3 regions of the Streptococcus lingualis genome follow, and region 1 is predicted to be linked to each of the others. Evidence: predicted binding sites of a transcription regulator. Region 1 holds the regulator's gene; each other region holds the start of a gene.

The links. The regulator CtsR, encoded in region 1, represses protease genes until heat stress. The targets are predictions, from matches to a motif close to TTGGTCAAAAAAGGTCAAANA.
Region 2: the regulator CtsR is predicted to act here: its motif matches at 2,790-2,810, upstream of SM123_RS03225 (ATP-dependent Clp protease proteolytic subunit).
Region 3: the regulator CtsR is predicted to act here: its motif matches at 2,486-2,506, upstream of SM123_RS07820 (ATP-dependent Clp protease ATP-binding subunit).

Annotation. Positions count from the first base shown of each region.
Region 1 is NZ_CP139419.1:281,948-288,555, reverse strand. Features, by position in the region: gene SM123_RS01470 (hypothetical protein) at 1-116, opposite strand, end outside; gene SM123_RS01465 (DUF4430 domain-containing protein) at 436-843, opposite strand; gene SM123_RS01460 (ECF transporter S component) at 821-1,309, opposite strand; gene SM123_RS01455 (ATP-dependent Clp protease ATP-binding subunit) at 1,319-3,748, opposite strand; gene SM123_RS01450 (CtsR family transcriptional regulator) at 3,749-4,213, opposite strand; gene SM123_RS01445 (alpha-L-fucosidase) at 4,588-6,608, opposite strand, start outside.
Region 2 is NZ_CP139419.1:702,203-708,810, reverse strand. Features, by position in the region: gene SM123_RS03240 (branched-chain amino acid ABC transporter permease) at 1-222, opposite strand, end outside; gene SM123_RS03235 (ABC transporter substrate-binding protein) at 304-1,461, opposite strand; gene SM123_RS03230 (DUF2129 domain-containing protein) at 1,570-1,848, opposite strand; gene SM123_RS03225 (ATP-dependent Clp protease proteolytic subunit) at 2,126-2,716, opposite strand; gene upp (uracil phosphoribosyltransferase) at 2,845-3,474, opposite strand; gene mgtA (magnesium-translocating P-type ATPase) at 3,694-6,354, opposite strand; M-box (ykoK) riboswitch at 6,562-6,608, opposite strand, start outside.
Region 3 is NZ_CP139419.1:1,628,449-1,635,056, forward strand. Features, by position in the region: gene SM123_RS07800 (NAD(P)H-hydrate dehydratase) at 1-227, opposite strand, end outside; gene SM123_RS07805 (HAD-IIB family hydrolase) at 280-1,053, opposite strand; gene SM123_RS07810 (bifunctional methylenetetrahydrofolate dehydrogenase/methenyltetrahydrofolate cyclohydrolase) at 1,067-1,921, opposite strand; gene SM123_RS07815 (DUF1797 family protein) at 2,087-2,317, opposite strand; gene SM123_RS07820 (ATP-dependent Clp protease ATP-binding subunit) at 2,566-4,821, shown strand; gene SM123_RS07825 (NUDIX hydrolase) at 4,932-5,381, shown strand; gene SM123_RS07830 (DUF1827 family protein) at 5,449-5,751, shown strand; gene ileS (isoleucine--tRNA ligase) at 6,139-6,608, opposite strand, start outside.

The DNA.
Region 1 (6,608 bases):
GTCTTTGAACTGCTTGCTTCTGTTGCCTTTTCTTCTTTATTCCCACCACAAGCTCCTAGGAAAAGACTAGCTGTAAGAGCTAGCGCTGCTAGGGAAATGATTTTTTTGTTTTTCATAACAGAACCTCTATTTGTAACATTTGTAATATTTTGTAACACTATTGTAACACTGTTATATGAGGCTGTCAATAGTTTCTCAAATATTTTTCTAATTTGAAAGAAGTTTTAAATAAGCTCCTAAACTTTAGCAAAAAAGAGGCTGGAACAAAAGTCCTAGCCTCTCAATTATTTTTGGATTGTCGAGCAAGACGCAGTGGTTGAGTGGGCTCTACTACGCTGACTTCATCAGCTTTTACAGCCCTACTCAACTGTGCGGAGGTGGGACGACGAAATCGAATTCTAACGAATTACCGATTTCTGTCCCACTCTCTTCTCATTATTTATACACTTCTTGATAGAATTCGATCTTGTCTCCTTTTTTAACGGTGGTTTCAGCAGCACCTTTTGGAGCCATTTCGCCATTGATCTTGTACATCCAGTAAAGACCTTTGGCTTCATCTTGGCTGTGACCGTCAATCGAGGTGATCATGCCATTTTTTTCTTCAATCTTGTAGTTGGCTTTGAGCACTTTCATGAGGTTGCTCTCTTCTGCTACTTTCAAGGTTTTTGATTGCGCTTTTTGACCTTCTGGCGTCACGCTAATCGTAATCGAAATTTCGTTTTTCTTGGCAACTTCTGTGCTAGAAGCTGTTGTTTGATGGTTTGTGCTATGAGACGAAGCGCAACTCGCTAAAAGAAGAGCTGCAAGTAAGGTCATCAAGCTAGAAATGGTTTTTTTCAACATAAAATCTCCTAAAGATTTGATAGATAATGGGATAGAAAATGATCGTCGACAGAGCATGGGCAAGGTTAAAACTAAAACCATTGACCAAAGCATAGGTCCACCAAGGAATATGGTATATCAAGGCATAAACACTATCGATCAAGACCCCATAAGCAAAGGACAGTAGGCCCACAAAAAGGATCTGAAGGACAAAGGGCAACCACTTGTAACTGATGCGCCAAATGAGCATCAAACAGCCAAAGGCGACAATCTGAAAGAACACAATCAGGCTCATCCCCAGGAAAAAGACGGAGACAAACATGGTGATCATCATCACAAGAAAAGCAAAGCTATACCCTTCAAATATCACCAAGAGAAAAAAGATGGCAGAAATAGGTTGGACATTTGGGAAAGGGGCAAAAGCCTGACGTAGAGCGACACAAAGGGCCGCCAAAAGCGAAATACGGGTTAATCGCTGAAGCGTCATGACATCCTCCTAGACAATCTCAAACTTGATCGTTCCGGCTGTCGTTCCAACCTTGATCGTTTGTCCTTCTTGGGCTTGGCCTTTCAGCAATAGCTCTGCTAGTTGATCTTCCACTTCGGTCTGCAAGACACGACGCAGTGGGCGAGCTCCCATTTCTGGATCGTAGCCTTTGGTTGCTAGCAACTTGAGCGCTGAAGGCTGGAATTTGAGGGTCATACCTTGTTCGGCCAAGGTCGCGATGAGCGGTTTGACCATGACTTTCACCACCTGCTGCATGTCCTCGCTGGATAGGCTATGGAATACCACCTTTTCATCAATCCGGTTGATAAACTCTGGACGATAGGTCTTCTTCAACTCTTCAAACATGCGTTTTTCCATATTAGCTTGATCAAAGCGGATATCTTTGGCACCAAAGCCAACTGTCTTATCATCCCGAAGGGCTGTTGCTCCCAGGTTTGAGGTCATGATGATAATGGTATTGGAGAAGTCAATCTTCCGGCCTTTACTATCGGTTAAGACTCCGTCATCCAAGACTTGCAAAAGGACATTGAAAATATCTGGATGGGCTTTTTCCACCTCATCAAATAAGAGGACCGAATACGGTTTGTTGCGGACTTTCTCGGTCAACTCGCCTCCTTCTTCGTAGCCCACATAGCCTGGAGGGGCACCGTTGAGGCGGCTCGCTGCGAATTTTTCCATATACTCACTCATATCAAAACGGATGAGGGCCGATTCATCATCAAACAGAACTTCCGCCAAAGCTTTGGCTAGCTCTGTTTTTCCGACACCGGTAGGTCCTAAGAACATGAAAGAACCGATCGGACGCTTGTTGCTACGGATCCCCGATTGATTGCGTCGAATAGCCCGACTGATACTCGAAACGGCTTGGTCTTGACCAATCACGCGCTTATGCAATTCTGCTTCTAAGTTTAGGTACTTCTTGGCATCGGTTTGGGTCAGTTTTTGAGTTGGAATACCGGATAATTGGCTCAAGGTCACCAAGACATCTTGGTCAGTGACTTCTTTTTTGTAGACAATGGGAGCGGCCTCTACTTCTAAGAGCTGGGCTGCTTTCTTCCACTTGCCATCCATCAAGGCCCGATCCAAGGCGGTCAACTCTTCTTTTACGTGACCGTTGGAATCGCGGTTTTGTACGGTAGCTGCCGCTTCATCCAAGAGATCAATGGCTGAATCTGGCAATTGACGACTAGTCAAATAGCGGTGGGCATATTTGACAGCTGTTTCGATCGCTTCATCGGTAATGGTCACATGATGGTGGTCCTGATAAGTCTCTTTCAAGCCTTGGAGAATTTGGATGCTATCTGCAACACTTGGCTCTTCAATGGTGACTTTCGCAAAACGCCGAGAGAGGGCTGCATCTTTTTCGATATGCTTTTGGTACTCATCTTGGGTCGTTGCCCCAACTGTACGCAAGGTTCCCCGTGCCAGGGCTGGTTTTAGAATATTGGCTGCGTCTAAGGTCGAATCAATACCGGATCCTGACCCCATAATAGTATGCAGTTCATCGATAAAGAGAATCACGTGACCGTCTTCTTCGATGTCCTGGATGATATTGTTCATCCGTTCTTCGAAGTCCCCACGGAAGCGCGTCCCAGCAACGACATTCATGAGATCCAATTCCAGAACACGCATCTGCGCGATTTCAGCTGGTACATTGCCACTAGCGACACGCTGGGCCAGACCTAAGGCAAGGGCTGTTTTTCCGACCCCTGCTTCTCCCACCAATACAGGATTGTTCTTCGTCTTGCGGCTGAGGATTTGGATCATGCGTGAAATCTCTGCATCCCGACCAATCACAGGCTCAAGCTGGCCTGCACGCGCCATTTCTGTCAAATCACGGGTATAATCTTCAAGACCTCCACTGGTGCTTGGGGGCATGCCCATCATATTTCCCATGGTTTGGCGGTTAGGGTTTTGGGCGCGATAGAGACTCCGAATGGCTTTGATATCATTCTTGTCCCAGCCTGCCTTGTCCTCAAGATTCTTTCGAAGAGAGGCAATAGGAACTCCCTTGTCTTGCTCTGTAAAGGCAAAGCCGGCAAACTCCATGACTTGGCTCGCTAAGGTCCCACGGTCTGCTAGAAGAGAGAGGAGCACATGCTCTGTTCCCAAGGTCTTGGCATGAAGGACCTGGGCAATCTCTCTTGCGTGCTTCATAATGGCTTCCATCCGATAAGAAAATGGGAAGATTTCATACCGATTGTCGCTTTGAAAAGCTTGGCCTGTAATATGCTCCGCCGCATCCTGAAACTCATCGATCTGCATAGGATAATCGTTCAGTACAGAACCTGCCACGCTATAGGGATTATTGGCCATAGCCGTCAGGAGATGCCAAGTATCTAAGGTATGCCCCTGATAGTGGCCTGCTAGTATTTGGGCCGCTTCTATACTTTCTAACAGTGCTGTTGAATAGTTCATCTAGTCGGTATTTCCTTTTCTATCTACTTGTTGAATGATTTTTTTCAGCATCGTTGCTCGTAGGATGAGAGCATCTCGACCTAGGACCTCATCGGAGGTCGTCGCAAGCAAGAGCTGAGCCTCACGTTTTGTCAATAATTTTTCTTCATAGAGCATCTGGAGGATATCATTGAAGACCTGCTGGCTGATGGTCTCTCCAATATTGGCTGCCAAGTCTTGGAGCATCTGATGGTGATCTGAAAACTGGACCTTGCCAATGCGGATATAGCCCCCACCACCGCGCTTGCTCTCTACAATATAGCCTCGGCTCTCGGTAAAGCGGGTCTTAATGACATAGTTAATCTGACTGGGTACGACCTGAAAGACATCGGCTAACTCACTTCTTTTGAGCTCTGCCATGCCAGCTTGAGCCAGCAAGGCCTTGATATAAGCTTCAATGCTATCAGATGTGTTCTTATTTGCCATGATGCTCCTTTCTGGCTTGTTTTTTTCTAGATGGATGCTCTGCTCTTTGGCCCATAAAAAATGGCCTTGGAGTGTTCCTTCTCATCATTGACCTTATTTGACTATTATACAATTTTTACGGCTGTAAATAAAGCAAAGACTCTATGGAAATAGGAATCTCTTAAGGAAAGGAGAAAAACAAAAGAGAGTGGGACAGAAATCGGTAATTCGTTAGAATTCGATTTCGTCGTCCCACCTCCGCACAGTTGAGTAGGGCTGTAAAAGCTGATGAAATCAGCGTAGTAGAGCCCACTCAACCACTGCGTCTTGCTCGACAATCCAAAAATAATTGAGAGGCTAGGACTTTTGTCCCAGCCTCTTATGCGAATAAGGAGCTACTCTTTGCGACGAGCAAATTTCGCGCCTCCGCCCAAGAATCCTAGACCAAGAAGGCCTAACCAAGCAAACAATCCACTTTCTTTTGTACCGGTTTGAGGAAGTTTTCCTTCCGATTGTAGAGAAGGACTTTTAACCACTTCTTTTTCCGGATGGTCTGAAGTCGAAACAGAAACTGCTTCTGGAGTTTTCGGTTGCAAGAGAACATGTCTTCCTTTTTCTTTTTTGTCTTCAGCTTGAGAAAGAGTTGCAACTTCTGGTTGCACCTTACTTGGAGTGACAGGAGTGGTTGGAGTCGGCATATCAGCTATCAACGGACTTTCTTCCGCTTCCTTCGTCCCGACTTCTGTGATCTGGTCCTGGGCCTCCACTTCGACAAAGGCATCGACTTCTGTCCGAATTTCTTTGCCTTCTTCTTGTCGAACCTCGATCAATTTCAATCGGCGTCCGACCTTCCCTGCTTGAAGGATCCGGCTTTCGCCCTTGGCCAAGTCCTTGTTCTCACGTGTTTGACTCTCAAATGGAATCTCCTCCGCTTCGATGAGAAGTTCTGGTTTTTCAAGAATCAAATCCCGAACACCTTCGTCTGGGCGTGTCTGCGTCAGCGGTTCATAATTGCGAGCATCTTCTAAGATGGTTTCAAGGGCTTCGACTTGATTGGCTGCAGCAACCAAATCTGGGCGCTCTTGATCCAACAACTGAGTCAAGTCCGTCAATTGTCCTTGAACCGTCGGTTTGAGGTCTGCTTTCAAGCGCTCGAGAGAAGTAGCCTTGATCTTTTCTACTCCTTCTCTGATGATCTGTTGCAACTCTTCTTGACTGAGCAACTGACTATCTTTCCCTGAGAGGACAAATCGGTCTACCTGGATAGCTCTGGACGACTGAGGATCATTGAGGGCTGGATCCAGATGCAGGCGTAGCTGATGGTAGCCTTTTGCTAGACCTTGCAGATTGACCAAACTCTGGTCGAGCTTGCGTTGGTCTCCGTAGCCACTGAAATAATGATCGCCTTCGATCTCATAATCATGGCCCCGACCTTCTTCGAAGGCCATTTCTTTTCCATCCAGGGTGACGCTGTAGAGCCCATGACTTGGATCAACCACTCCTCGAACCTCCACACCTGTGCCCTTAAAGGTAATGGTCACTTCAATGTGTTTCTTGCCTTCCTCATCGGTCACTTGGTTAAAGCTAGACCAAGATTCTGTGCCATTTGAGAAGTTTGGATTGTCTGTCTCGTGCTGCCAACCCTCACTGTAATGCAGTTTTGGATCTTGGTCATCTACTTCTTTGCGATTTTCTGGAAGCAGGTCCTCGTTCATCACTTGGACTGTCAGTTCTGGAATAAAGCCGACCAGACTTCCTTGATCCGGATGCAACAATTTGACCTTAAAGTCATAGACATCGGTTGCTTTTCCTGCAAAATCAAGAGTTGGAACTTGGACTGTTTTTTCCGTCTCTCCATCCGCGAACTCAAGGGTGACATTGGTATCTTTGTAGACCTTACCATGAACCCCTGTTCCTGGTTCTGTGATCAATTTGAGACTGGCACTTCCTTTAGAGCCACCTTTTCTCTTGACGACGACTTGCGCTGGGTCGCCTTTCTTAACAGCTAGGGTTGGCTGAGCAAACTCAAAGAGACCCTTTTCTTGGTTATTGAGAGCATAAATCCCTTCCGTTGCGATCGCATCTCCCTTGCTATTGACCAAGGTCAAGGTGTGGGATCCTGCTGCCAAGTCCGGTGTTTCATAGACCTTTTGGCTGCGTTTGCGGCTTGGGCTTTGGGTATTGACGGTCGCTAGTTTTTGGCCATCGACATAGACATCCATTTCCCCATGACCAGGGTCGACAGTTGCGACCACATAGGCCTTGGTGCCTTCAAACTGATAGGTCACTGAAGCTCCTTTTTCTTTGGTCCACATAGAGGTGCCTCGGACGCCTTCTCCCTCTTCATTCCATTGGCTATTGGCCCGGTCAGCTGTCCGGTCAGAATGATAAGTCAAACCAAGCGGATAGCCATCGG
Region 2 (6,608 bases), 420 kb from region 1:
AACCCCTAAAATAGCTGTCCCAACCATTGCTAGGAGCAAGGCTACAAAGAAGTTCACTTTCCATGAGTTCAATAAGAAATATCCCATAAAGGCACCTACCATGTAGATATCCCCATGGGCAAAGTTGATCAATTTGATAATTCCATACACCATGGTATAACCAAGGGCCAAGAGTGCATAGACACTTCCCAAGATTAGACCGTTCACTAATTGCTGGAGCATTTGAACCATCCTTTCTAACAATAAAGAGCGAGGCCAGGAATTTTCATTCTCCCAGCCTCTTGTACAAACAACAAATGATAATTATGGTTTTACAGACTCAACTGATTTGACTTTACCATCTTTCAAGCCAATCATAAGAGCTGATTTAACCGGGTTGTGGTTCTTGTCAATTGACATTGTACCAGTCACACCTTCCAAGTCTTTCAACTTCGCAAGGTTATCTTTCAATTCGACAGAGTTCTTAGCACCTTTAGATGCTTCTGCAACCATGTAAACTGAATCATAAGCCAAAGCTGCGAACATTGAAGGTTCTTCATTGTATTTCGCTTTGTATGCTTCTACGAATTTCTTGGCTTTATCAGTCATTTCACCTTCAGTAGAGAATCCAGCTACGTAGTAGATATCTGTAGCTGCAGCAGGTGTTGCTTGTTCAACGAACTTAGCATCGCTAAATCCATCCCCACCAATGATTGGTTGTTTGATTCCCATACCACGCGCTTGGTTTACGATCTTACCAGTTTCAGTGTAGTAACCTGGAAGAACAATCGCATCGAAGTCTTTATCTTTGATTTTTGTAAGGGCAGCTTGGAAGTCTGTATCCTTAGATTGGAAGGTTTCTGTTGCTACGATTTCACCTTTGTAAGATTTCTTGAAGGCTTCAGCAATCCCTTTCGCATAGTCAGATGAGTTATCGTAGTAAAGAACGACTTTCTTCGCTTTCAAGTTATCCGTTGTGTATTTGGCAATGATTTTTCCTTGGAAGCTATCGATGAAGGTTGCACGGAAAAGGTAATCTTGACCTTTTGTCAAATCATCTTGAGTTGCAGATGGTGTAACCAATGGAACACCTGCTTTACCAGCATTGGCAACCGCTGCTGCAGTAGCACCTGAAGTTGCAGGTCCTACAAGAGCGTTCACTTTTGATTGAGTGACAAGGTTTGTAGTGACTGTAGCTGCTTCAGCTGTTTCAGATTTGTTATCTTTATCTGTGACAACGATCTTCTTACCGTCAGCTCCACCCTTAGCGTTGATTTCATCAACGGCCAATTGAGCACCCTTTTGTTCAGCGCTACCGTAGGCTGCTACTTCACCAGTTTTTTCAAAGTTAAAACCGACTTTTAGTTCTTTGCCGATTTCGTTACCAGTTGTGTTTGAACCTGAAGTAGAAACTTCACCACAAGCAGCAAGAAGAGCGACACTTGCAATGGTTAAAAATGAAAGAGCAAATTTTTTCTTCATTTGTAATGATCTCCTTAAATGAATCTTAAAATAAATACATTAAGAATATACCGAATTATCTGACAATTGTCAATAAAAAAAACGCAATCCATCAAATGATTGCGTTTTCTAAACTTCTGTTACCACAGATGGGGTCTCCAATCGTTGCAAACTCCCCACAAAATCTGTATCTAAATCTTTGAGATGGCAAGGCAAGACTTTTTTGACATAACGTTCTTTCTTTAAGTCTTCCATGACTTGATCCGCCTTGTCACTGTCCACATACAATTGGACATAACGGCATTTCTTAGAATGGTACAAGACATCTCCGACTGATTGTAATTTTTTCCCGTCGCGATTGTAATACAATTTAACAATTAAGCCTGTTCTTTCTTGTTTCTCAAACATGGTCAATCCCTTTCTCGTTCTGTTACTAGTATATCAAATTTCAAGAAAAAGAACTACTCTTTTATGAGAGCAAAAAAGAGAGTGGGACAGAAATCGGTCATTCGTTAGAATTCGATTTCGTCGTCCCACCTCCGCACAGTTGAGTAGGGCTGTAAAAGCTGATGAAATCAGCGAAGTAGAGCCCACTCAACCACTGCGTTTTGCTCGACAACCCAAAAATAATTGAGAGGCTAGGACTTTTGTCCCAGCCTCTTGACGGGCCTTCCCACAGGATGGTTTAGCCCAATTTATTATTGGCCATGATTTCATCAATAAAGCCATATTCAAGTGTTTCTTGTGCGCTCATCCAATTATCACGTTCCGCATCAGCATGCACTTTTTTAATGGATTGACCTGAATTTTCCGCAAGGATTTTTTCCAAGTTATTCCGTGTTTTGAGCAAGTGTTCTGCTGCAATCGCCATATCGGTTTGTTGGGTACCACCACCAGTACCACCCATTGGTTGGTGAATCATGTACTCGGCGTTTGGCAACATGAAGCGTTTGCCCTTCGCACCGCTTGAAGCGATAATTGTTCCCATAGAAGCTGCCATCCCCATGACAATGGTTTGGACATCTGACTTGATAAAGTTCATGGTATCTACGATGGCAAGACCTGCAGAGACAGAGCCTCCTGGTGTATTGATATACATATAGATATCTTTTGTATTATCTTGGGCATCCAAGAAGAGCAATTGAGCGATAATGGAGTTAGCCATTTGGTCCTCAACGGGTCCTGTTACCATGATAATTCGATCTTTCAACAGACGGGAATAAATATCGTAAGAACGTTCTCCACGACTGGTTTGTTCAATAACTACTGGAATCATCTATTCTTCTCCTTTAGTATCCATTCATTCTCACGATTCGTGAGGTTCAAAGTATATGTGCTATTATAAACCAATGGTCAAAAAAGGTCAAATATTAAGCACCTTTCGGACGAATCATGAATGGTTTCTTATTTGGTACCGAATAAACGGTCACCCGCATCTCCAAGACCAGGAACAATGTAGCCATGTTCATTCAAATGATCATCGAGGGCTGCTGTAAAGATATCAACATCTGGGTGAGCTTCTTGAAGAGCTTTCACCCCTTCTGGCGCTGATACCAAGCAGACAAATTTGATATGGCTAGCGCCACGTTTTTTCAAGGAATCAATCGCTAGAATAGCGGATCCACCCGTAGCAAGCATCGGGTCTACTACAAAGATACGACGTTGATCAATATCTTCTGGCAATTTCACCAAGTATTCAACTGGTTTCAAGGTTTCTTCATCACGGTACATCCCGATATGGCCAACCTTAGCAGCTGGTACCAAACTCAAGAGACCATCAACCATCCCAATCCCTGCACGAAGAATTGGGACAATAGCCAATTTCTTACCTGCGATTTGTTTTTGAACGGTTTTGGTAATAGGAGTTTCAATTTCAACATCCTCAAGAGGCAATTCACGCAACACTTCGTAGCCCATCAACATAGCAATCTCATCTACCAATTCACGAAAGGCCTTCGTAGAGGTATCTGTACGACGAAGAATAGACAATTTGTGTTGAATCAGTGGATGTGTAATAACTTCTAATTTTCCCATTTTGAGATCCTTCTTTCTAAGCTGTTATTATTCAAAAAAGAGCTATGATAAAAGTGGAGTCAAGCTCTACTCTTTCTTTCAGTCCCTCTTTGATACTCACAGCACATGGAAATCTTCATTTCCAACTTTACATTCTTCTTATTATACCAAATTTTACAAAAAAAAGAGAGCCCTTACACTTAATTTTTTAAGTTCGGACTCACTCTTTCTATCAATCAATTACAACCATTCTTTGTATTTCTTAATATAGATACGTTTGACAACCGTCACACTCAGCATATAGAGGACGATAATCGCAAACAATAGAACAAAGTACAATCCATTTAGTTGGCTCAACTTCAAGATAGAAGCCAAAGGACTATATGGAAGGGAGGTTACAAAGAAGGCTGCTGCTAAGGTCGTCACCACGACTGAGAAGGCTGGACGACTTTGGATAAATGGCAGTTTTGGTGAACGCAACATATGAATAACCATGGTTTGAGACCACATAGATTCGATAAACCATCCGGTTTGAAACACCATGATAAAGGCTGCTGCATCTGTTGCTCCATGGTTGTAGCCATGACCTAAAATCATAGGAACAACAAGGAAGTAAAGAAGCATGTAGGTAATAATATCAAATACAGATGAAATTGGACCAATCCAGGCCATAAAGCGCATGATAGAGTTTGCTTCCCAGATACGAGGTTTCTTGAGGAATTCCTTGTCGACATTGTCAAAAGGAAGGGCGATACAAGAAAGATCATAGATAAGATTGAGCACAATCAAATGAACAGGAGCCATTGGAAGGAAAGGCAAAAAGATGCTGGCGAAGAGCAGAGAGAAGATGTTCCCGAAGTTAGAAGAGACCGTCATCTTGATGTACTTGGTCATATTGGCATAGACCTTGCGGCCTTCAACCAAACCTTTTTCAAGGACCATCAAATCCTTATCCAGAAGGATGACATCTGCCGTTTCCTTGGCGATATCCACAGCGGTATCCACGGAGATCCCAACGTCTGAGACCTTCATGGATGGAGCATCGTTGATCCCATCTCCCATGTAACCAACCTTGTGGCCATTATTCTTGAGGCAGAGGATGATCCGCGCTTTTTGATCTGGTGATAGTTTGGCAAAGACCGTTGTTGTTTCCACAACTTCTGCTAACTCTTGGTCTGTCATCGTATCGATTTCGCTTCCCAAAAGAATCCGCTCGACATCTAGTCCTACTTTTTCACAGACAGCTTGGGTGACCTTTTCATTGTCCCCAGTTAAGATCTTGGTGGTTACCCCATACTCTGCAAGAGCTTTGATTGCTGGAGCTGCAGAAGGTTTTGGTGGATCAAGAAAGGCAAGGTAACCGGTTAGGATCATGTCTCGTTCATCTTCAACACTAAAGATGTCATTTTCGTCCAAGTCGGTTTTGTAGCTGACGCCCAAAACACGAAGACCTTGTTCATTTAATTGAGCAACTTCAGCGAGGACCTCTTGACGGACTTCATCTGTCAGGCGTTTAATCTCCCCCTTGTACTCAACATAAGTCGATACAGAAAGCATTTCTTCCAAGGCACCCTTGGTCACCATGCTGACCACACCGTCTTCGTCTTTGACAATGACACTCATGCGACGACGTTCAAAATCAAAGGGCAATTCATCAATCTTATGGAAGGTTTGATCCAGATCGCGAACAATCTCATGTTTCTTGGCTTCTTTCTGGGTCCGATTGATAATCGCTCGGTCCATCAAATTTTTTAGCCCGGTTTGGAAATAGGAATTCAAGTAAGCTCGGCGAAGGACTGATAGATCCAATTCGCCATGGATATCAAGCGGATACTCCAAAACGATTTCATCTTGGGTCAAGGTACCTGTCTTATCAGTACACAAAATATCAATAGCCCCAAGGTCTTGGATGGCATTGAGTTTTTTGATAACGACTTTTTCCTTGGCCATGATGATGGAGCCCTTAGCAAGACTCGCCGTAATAATCATCGGCAGCATTTCCGGAGTCAAACCAACCCCAACGCTGAGGGCAAAGACACCCGCTTCTAACCAGTCACCATCTGTGAGACCATTGATCACAAAGACAACGGGCACCATCACTAACATGAGCCGAATCAAGAGCCAAGAGATGGTATTCATTTCTCTCTCAAATGAGGTTGGTTCGTCATAGGTGTTGATGGTTTGCTCAATAGCTCCCATCATGGTTTCATCCCCCACGACCAGGACCAAGGCTGTTGCCCGTCCGGAGATGACATTGGTTCCCATGAAGGCCAAGCTTTCACTCGCCAAGAGACTATCTAAATTTTGACTCTCAGCCTTGCTGAGACAAATCTTTTCAACAGCATCACTTTCCCCTGTAAGACCAGATTGTTGGACAAAGAAGTCACGGGAATCGATCAAGACCACATCTGCTGGAATCATATCGCCGGCACTCAGTTTGATCACATCTCCTACGACGATTTCATCGATCGGAATTTCTTGTTCTGATCCATCACGAAGAACGGTCGCTGTATTGACAATCATACGTGATAAGTTGCTAGCTGCTTTGTCGCTCCGCAATTCTTGAATGAAGCGGATACCACCAGAGATCAGGACCAAGGTCACAATGATGATGGAGGTCGTTGGATCCTGTTCACCTGGTTTTGCTAGCCAGACATTAGTAATGAAGGAAACCAGCGCAATGACTAACAAAATCACTGTAAAAGGATTGATGATGGATTCGTAGATCTTTTTGATCATGGAATCTTCTTGACCTTTTGTGATGACATTTTCGCCATAGGCATCGCGGTTTTCTTCTACTTGATCGTCAACTAAACCAAGGGCACTGGTTTTGTAGTTGGCAAAGGTGCTTTCAAGTGGTTCTTGAAGAGCAGCAATGAGTCTTTCTTTATTTGTTTGCATTGGTATCTCCTTTTTCAATCAGGAGCCAATCACTTTTGGAGTCCCTACGACACAAATCAGCGATTGGCTGGTTCGGTGCGGTTCGGGATGATCGTCGATTTGTATCATAGCTCTCTCCTTTCTCTTTTCTTGGTAAGGCATAAAAAAGAGTCCTACCCTCGATCGGTAGGACTCATGAAACTCGTCATTTATTTTTCAATCAAAACTCTCAAAAAACTGACCGTCCAAGCTTTAGCTCCACAAGGCAATGAAAT
Region 3 (6,608 bases), 770 kb from region 1:
ATGGCTTCAGGAAGATGGCTATGAAGGGCTGTCAGATTATCAGGATCTGTTGCGACAGTAACCAGCCCCGCACCACTATGAACCGCAGCAAGGGCTGCCATAATAATAGCTCCTCCATAGGGGTAAGTTCCCCCAATCAAGAGCAGGCGACCAAAATCGCCCTTATAAGAATTCTCCTCTCGCTTCACAATAACACGCTGGATCTCTTCTTTCTGAACTGTTCTCATACCTTCCTCATTTCTAGTGAAAAAGGAGAAGCCACGACTCCCCCTCCATCTTTTATTTTCCTCTGAATTCTGCAAAGACTTGCAAGATCTTAGCAGCCACAGCTTGTGGTTGATTTTGTTTGGCTACCAATTGATCATCCGCATAAGGCTGAAGGGCTGGAAAATCACCAATTTGAACTGCATAAAGAGCTTTTTCAAAGAGCTCGATATCATTTTGATCATTGCCAAAAGCCACGAAATTCTCTCCACAGAGTTCTTCTACCGTTGTGGCTTTATGCGTGTCTGCTGGATTGAGATAGATGCATTTTTCATGCGCATGATAGCGGATATGGGCCTTTTCTGTCTTTTCGATCCGCTCGATGATCTCATCCACGAGCTCCTCATGACCACCCATATAGATCACGACCTTAATCGGATCTGTCAGCTCCTCTAACGAGCGATATTGGGCTTTCTTGAGGGGATCCACATTAGCAACAAAAGGAATCTTTTCCAAAATCTGTCCGCTATAATCAAAGGTATCATCCACAAAAAATGGTAGATTGTAATGGCGACAAAAGCCAAGGACTTCCCGATACACATCCTTGTCCAATTGTTCCTCATATACTAATTGCCCCTGGCGATAGGCCAATCCACCATTTAAACCAATCACGAGTTGCTGACTCAATGAGTCCCCTAAAAGGCCCAAGCAGTCCCGGTAAGAACGTGCAGAAGCAAAGGCAACTTCATGGCCAAATTCTTCTGCTCTCAATAAGACCTGTTTGATTTCATCATCGATTGTGACACCATCGAATGACAGGGTTCCATCTAAATCAAATACAAACTTCATCTTGTTCACACTTTCATTTTTTTAAGGCACGAACAGCTGCTTCGTAGGTCTGCTCCATCAGCATGGTGACGGTCATAGGCCCAACCCCTCCTGGTACCGGGGTAATATGACTGGCCAAAGGGGCAACGGAGTCAAAATCGACATCCCCACACAATTTGCCATTCTCATCGCGATTCATTCCGACGTCAATAACAACGGCGCCTTCTTTCACGAAGTCTGCTGTTACAAATTTCGCACGACCGATCGCAACAACCAAGATATCTGCTCTTCTAGCAATTTTAGGCAGATGATGGGTCCGGGAATGGGTCAAGGTTACCGTCGCATTTTTGGCGAGGAGCAACTGTGCCATTGGTTTTCCAACGATATTGGAACGACCAATCACGACTGCTCGCTTCCCTTCTAGATCAATCCCGTACTCTTTGAACATCTCCATGATCCCAGCGGGAGTTGAAGGCACCATGAGAGGATTCCCAGCCCACAAGCGTCCCATATTCAATGGATGAAAGCCATCCACATCTTTTGTCGGATCAATGGCTAAAAGGACTGCATCCGCATCGATATGCTTAGGCAGTGGCAACTGCACCAAAATCCCATGCCAAAGGGGATCTTGATTGTAGTGTTCGATCACTTCTAATAATTCAGCTTGGCTGATGCTTTCAGGAAGTCGTCTCACTTCACTCCGAAAGCCTGCCGCAATAGCAGAACGCTCTTTATTTCTTACATAGATTTTGCTAGCTGGATTATCTCCTACCACGATGACAACGAGGCCAGGCACAACTCCTGTCTCTTTTTTTAATCGTGCTGTTTTCTCCGCAATCTCACCCTGTAATTTTGTAGCGAGCGCCTTCCCATCAATGATTGTCGTCATATCAATTCTCTTTCTAGTCAAGTAATGAAAATAGTCCTCTCTATTATAGCAGATTTCAACTCTCAAACCTAACTGTTCCTATTTAGAATTTCTTATAGACGAAAACTATAGCCAGATGGACAAAAAATGAGCTTGAGACCACCCCAAACTCATCCACACAGCTGCTTAGTAAAGCAATTCATAAATTTCCATTGCAATTAAATCAATGCTATCAAATGTATAGGTTTCACGCGCTTCAACATCACGAAGTGTAAAGGTTGAACCCTCTTCTTCATTGTGGTTGTAGGCTACTTCAGCGACAACAACACCGTCACGTTCAAAATTACGTTTCAAGTTTCCACCGTCTTTTGTCATCGTCTCCAAACGGTTGATAATCCGTACTAAATGTGATTCCATTTTATTTCTCCTCTTTACTTTCTACTCTCCTATTTTATCATAAAAGAGAAAGCTCTTCCAATAAAAATTCACATTTTTCCATTGATTTGCTCTCTCCTTCACTCCTTAGCGACATTCCGTAGCAAATTCTTGCAAACTTCTAGAATACTGATATAATGAAACTATAAATCTTTGACTATTTTTGACCTTTCAAAAATAGGCTCGTCTCTTGATGGAAAACCATCAAAAACCTACTGTGAGGTATGTATATGCTTTGTCAAAATTGTAAAATAAATGAATCAACCATCCATTTATATACAAATGTAAATGGACGTCAGCAGCAAGTAGACCTCTGTCAAAATTGCTATAAAATTATGAAAACAGACCCTAATAACAGCTTCTTGAAAGGCATGACCCAACGTAGCCAACTCACTGGAGATCCTTTTGAAGATTTCTTCAATAACCTTGGAAACTTCAAAAGTCCGCAAGAACCTCAAACCCCTCCAACTCAATCCGGAGGCAGTTATGGAGGTGGCGGCTACGGCCAAAACAATAACCGTGGTGGTCAAGACCCTCGTCAAGCCCGTCCTCAAAAGCCAAAAGGTCTTTTAGAAGAGTTCGGCATCAATGTCACAGAAATTGCCCGCAAAGGGGATATTGACCCTGTCATTGGCCGTGATGAGGAGATTATCCGTGTCATCGAAATTCTCAACCGTCGAACCAAGAACAACCCGGTTCTGATTGGAGAACCTGGGGTCGGAAAAACTGCCGTTGTGGAAGGCCTGGCTCAAAAAATCGTCGATGGCGACGTTCCACATAAATTGCAAGGAAAAGAAGTCATCCGCCTAGACGTCGTGAGCCTCGTTCAGGGCACAGGCATCCGTGGTCAATTCGAAGAACGCATGCAAAAATTAATGGATGAAATTCGTCAACGCGAAGATGTTATTCTGTTCATCGACGAAATCCATGAAATTGTTGGCGCAGGATCAGCCGGCGAAGGCAATATGGACGCTGGAAATATCCTCAAACCAGCCTTGGCGCGTGGAGAACTCCAATTAGTTGGGGCTACTACCCTCAATGAATACCGTATCATTGAAAAAGATGCGGCCTTGGAACGTCGGATGCAGCCCGTTAAGGTCGATGAACCAACGGTTGAAGAAACCATCACCATCCTCAAGGGCATCCAGAAAAAATACGAAGACTACCACCACGTCCACTATACAGACGGTGCCATCGAAGCGGCAGCTATTCTTTCAAACCGTTACATCCAAGATCGCTTCCTGCCAGACAAGGCCATTGATCTGTTGGATGAAGCGGGATCTAAGATGAACCTGACCCTAAACTTTGTGGATCCAAAAGTGATCGATCAGCGCTTGATTGAAGCGGAAAACCTCAAAGCTCAAGCGACGCGCGAAGAAGACTTTGAAAAAGCAGCCTACTTCCGCGATCAAATCGCGAAATACAAGGAAATGCAAGGTCAACATGTCACTGATCAGGAGACCCCTGTCATCAGTGAAAAAACGATTGAACACATCGTTGAACAAAAGACCAATATTCCTGTTGGTGATTTGAAAGAAAAAGAACAGTCTCAATTGATCAATCTGGCTTCTGATTTGAAAGCTCATGTGATTGGTCAAGACGATGCAGTAGATAAAATCGCGAAAGCCATTCGACGCAATCGTGTCGGCTTAGGATCGCCTAACCGTCCAATCGGAAGCTTCCTCTTTGTCGGACCAACTGGTGTCGGAAAGACCGAACTGTCTAAACAATTAGCGATCGAGCTCTTTGGCTCTGCAGACAATATGATCCGCTTTGACATGAGCGAATACATGGAAAAACATAGCGTAGCGAAACTAGTCGGAGCTCCTCCGGGCTATGTTGGCTACGATGAAGCTGGACAACTAACGGAAAAGGTTCGTCGCAATCCTTACTCCCTCGTGTTGTTGGATGAAGTGGAAAAAGCCCATCCAGATGTCATGCACATGTTCTTGCAAGTTTTAGATGATGGCCGTTTGACAGATGGTCAAGGCCGTACCGTCAGCTTTAAAGATACCATTATCATCATGACCTCTAATGCTGGAACCGGCAAGGCTGAGGCCAATGTTGGTTTTGGAGCTGCTCGCGAAGGTCGAACCAACTCTGTACTTGGAGAACTCGGGAACTTCTTTAGCCCTGAATTCATGAACCGTTTTGATGGCATCATTGAATTCCAACCTCTATCAAAAGAAAACCTTCTCCAAATCGTTACCCTCATGCTCGATGAAGTCAGTCAACGTCTCGCACAAAATGAGATTCATCTGGATGTGACAGAGAAGGTCAAAGAAAAATTGGTCGATCTGGGATACGATCCAAAAATGGGGGCCCGCCCACTCCGTCGTACCATCCAAGACCATATCGAAGATGCCATTACCGATTATTACCTGGAACATCCAAGTGAGAAACAACTCAAAGCCGTCATGACCAGCAATGGGAAAATCTCTATCAAGTCTGCTCACAAACCAGTTGAACAGACTTCAGAATCATAATCAGTAAATGTACATTCAGAGACTGGAAAATCCAGTCTCTTTCTTTTTTTCCTCCAGATTTTTGCTAAAAAATATGATATAATGATGAAAAAATAAGAAAAGAGAAAACCATGACCATTCCAAGTTTTGGTGAAAAGAAACAAGATGTTGCGTATGTGAACCGATACGGTGTCTACGCTGTTATTCCCAATAAGGATCAGGATCAGATCATCCTCGTTCAAGCTCCAAATGGGGCTTGGTTCTTACCTGGCGGGGAAATCGAGGCGGGTGAAGATCACTTGCAAGCTCTGAAACGGGAACTGATCGAAGAATTAGGCTTTACTGCTATTTTAGGGCGATACTATGGCCAAGCAGACGAGTATTTTTATTCTAGCCACCGGGATACCTACTACTACAATCCTGCCTATATTTATGAAGTCGTCGACTACACAGAAACTCAAAAACCACTGGAAGATTTTAACAATCTCTCTTGGTTCCCAGTAGAGGAAGCGATTGAAAAACTGAAACGAGGCAGCCATAAATGGGGCATTGAACAGTGGAAAATTGCCCATAAAAACTAAAGGACTTCTTTCACAAAATAAAAAAAAGTGCTATAATAAATGAAGATAGAGGTCAGGAGGAACTCATATGAAGCTCATTAATACCACCAATAGTCATGCTACCTTGGTTAAAAATCAACTTGCTAGTACTGACGCCTTGCTTGTCGAGGTTTATTCCGCGGGCAATACTGATGTTATTTTTACACAAGCCCCAACCCACTACGAATTGTTGATCAGCAACAAACACCGAGCTATTCGTGAAACTGAAGTAGAATTAATTCGTGAGTTCTTTTTAAAACGTAAGATTGATCTTCAAAACATTGACCAATCCGCTATTAAAACCCTCTACTCTGATAAACTAATTGAAATTTCCTTTCCAATTACTAAGTAAGGCCAATTTGCCTTACTTTTTTTATTTCCTTAATGCATGAATCTCTACACCATTCTGTCACCAAAAAAAAGTGCCATAATGGAACTTCATTTAGAATGTAAACAAACTATTTTAAAGTAAAATAAGTTAAGTGATTCTGCAAAAAAATAAATTTGAGTCCCAATTTTTAAATCAATTTAAGAAAATACTGAAACTTTCCGCTGTGAGAAAAGTGCCTGAAACAACAACGTTTCAGGCACTCGGAATTATTGAGACCTTAGGCTCAATAATTAGTCATGGAACTTCAAAGAAGTTCGCTGACGTCCGTACTCACCTAAGGAAAGTTTTTAAGATGATTTTGTCTTCAATATAAAAGAAGTTCCTTTATGGAACTTCTTTTAATGTCTTTTATTTAGCTTCAAATCCTTCTGCGACTGCATCCGCAAAGTTCTCTTCGACGATGCTTGCACAGTGATCACAGATGGTTGCGTGGTAGTGACGTTCAGCCGTTGTTGGATCGATGCGACGGCAACGGTCACAAACTTCACCAGCGGCACGTTCAACTGTGAAGGCTACATCTTCAAAGGTCACTGCACCTTCTGGAGCTGGTCCTTCTGCGATGGTCAACTCAGAAACAATCAAGAGTTGAGCAACATCGCTATCAACAGCTCCAAGAAGAGTTTTCACAACTTCATTTGGATAAACAGTTAAGTGAGCTTCAAGAGATTTACCGATCACTTTTTCATTCCGCGCTTCTTCCAAGGCTTTTTGAGCTTGACCACGGAAGTCCATGAAGGCTGACCATGTATCCAAGATTTCCTCTTGGTTGGCAAATGTTTGAGCTTCTGGTAATTCTGACAATTGAACGAAGTCTTCCT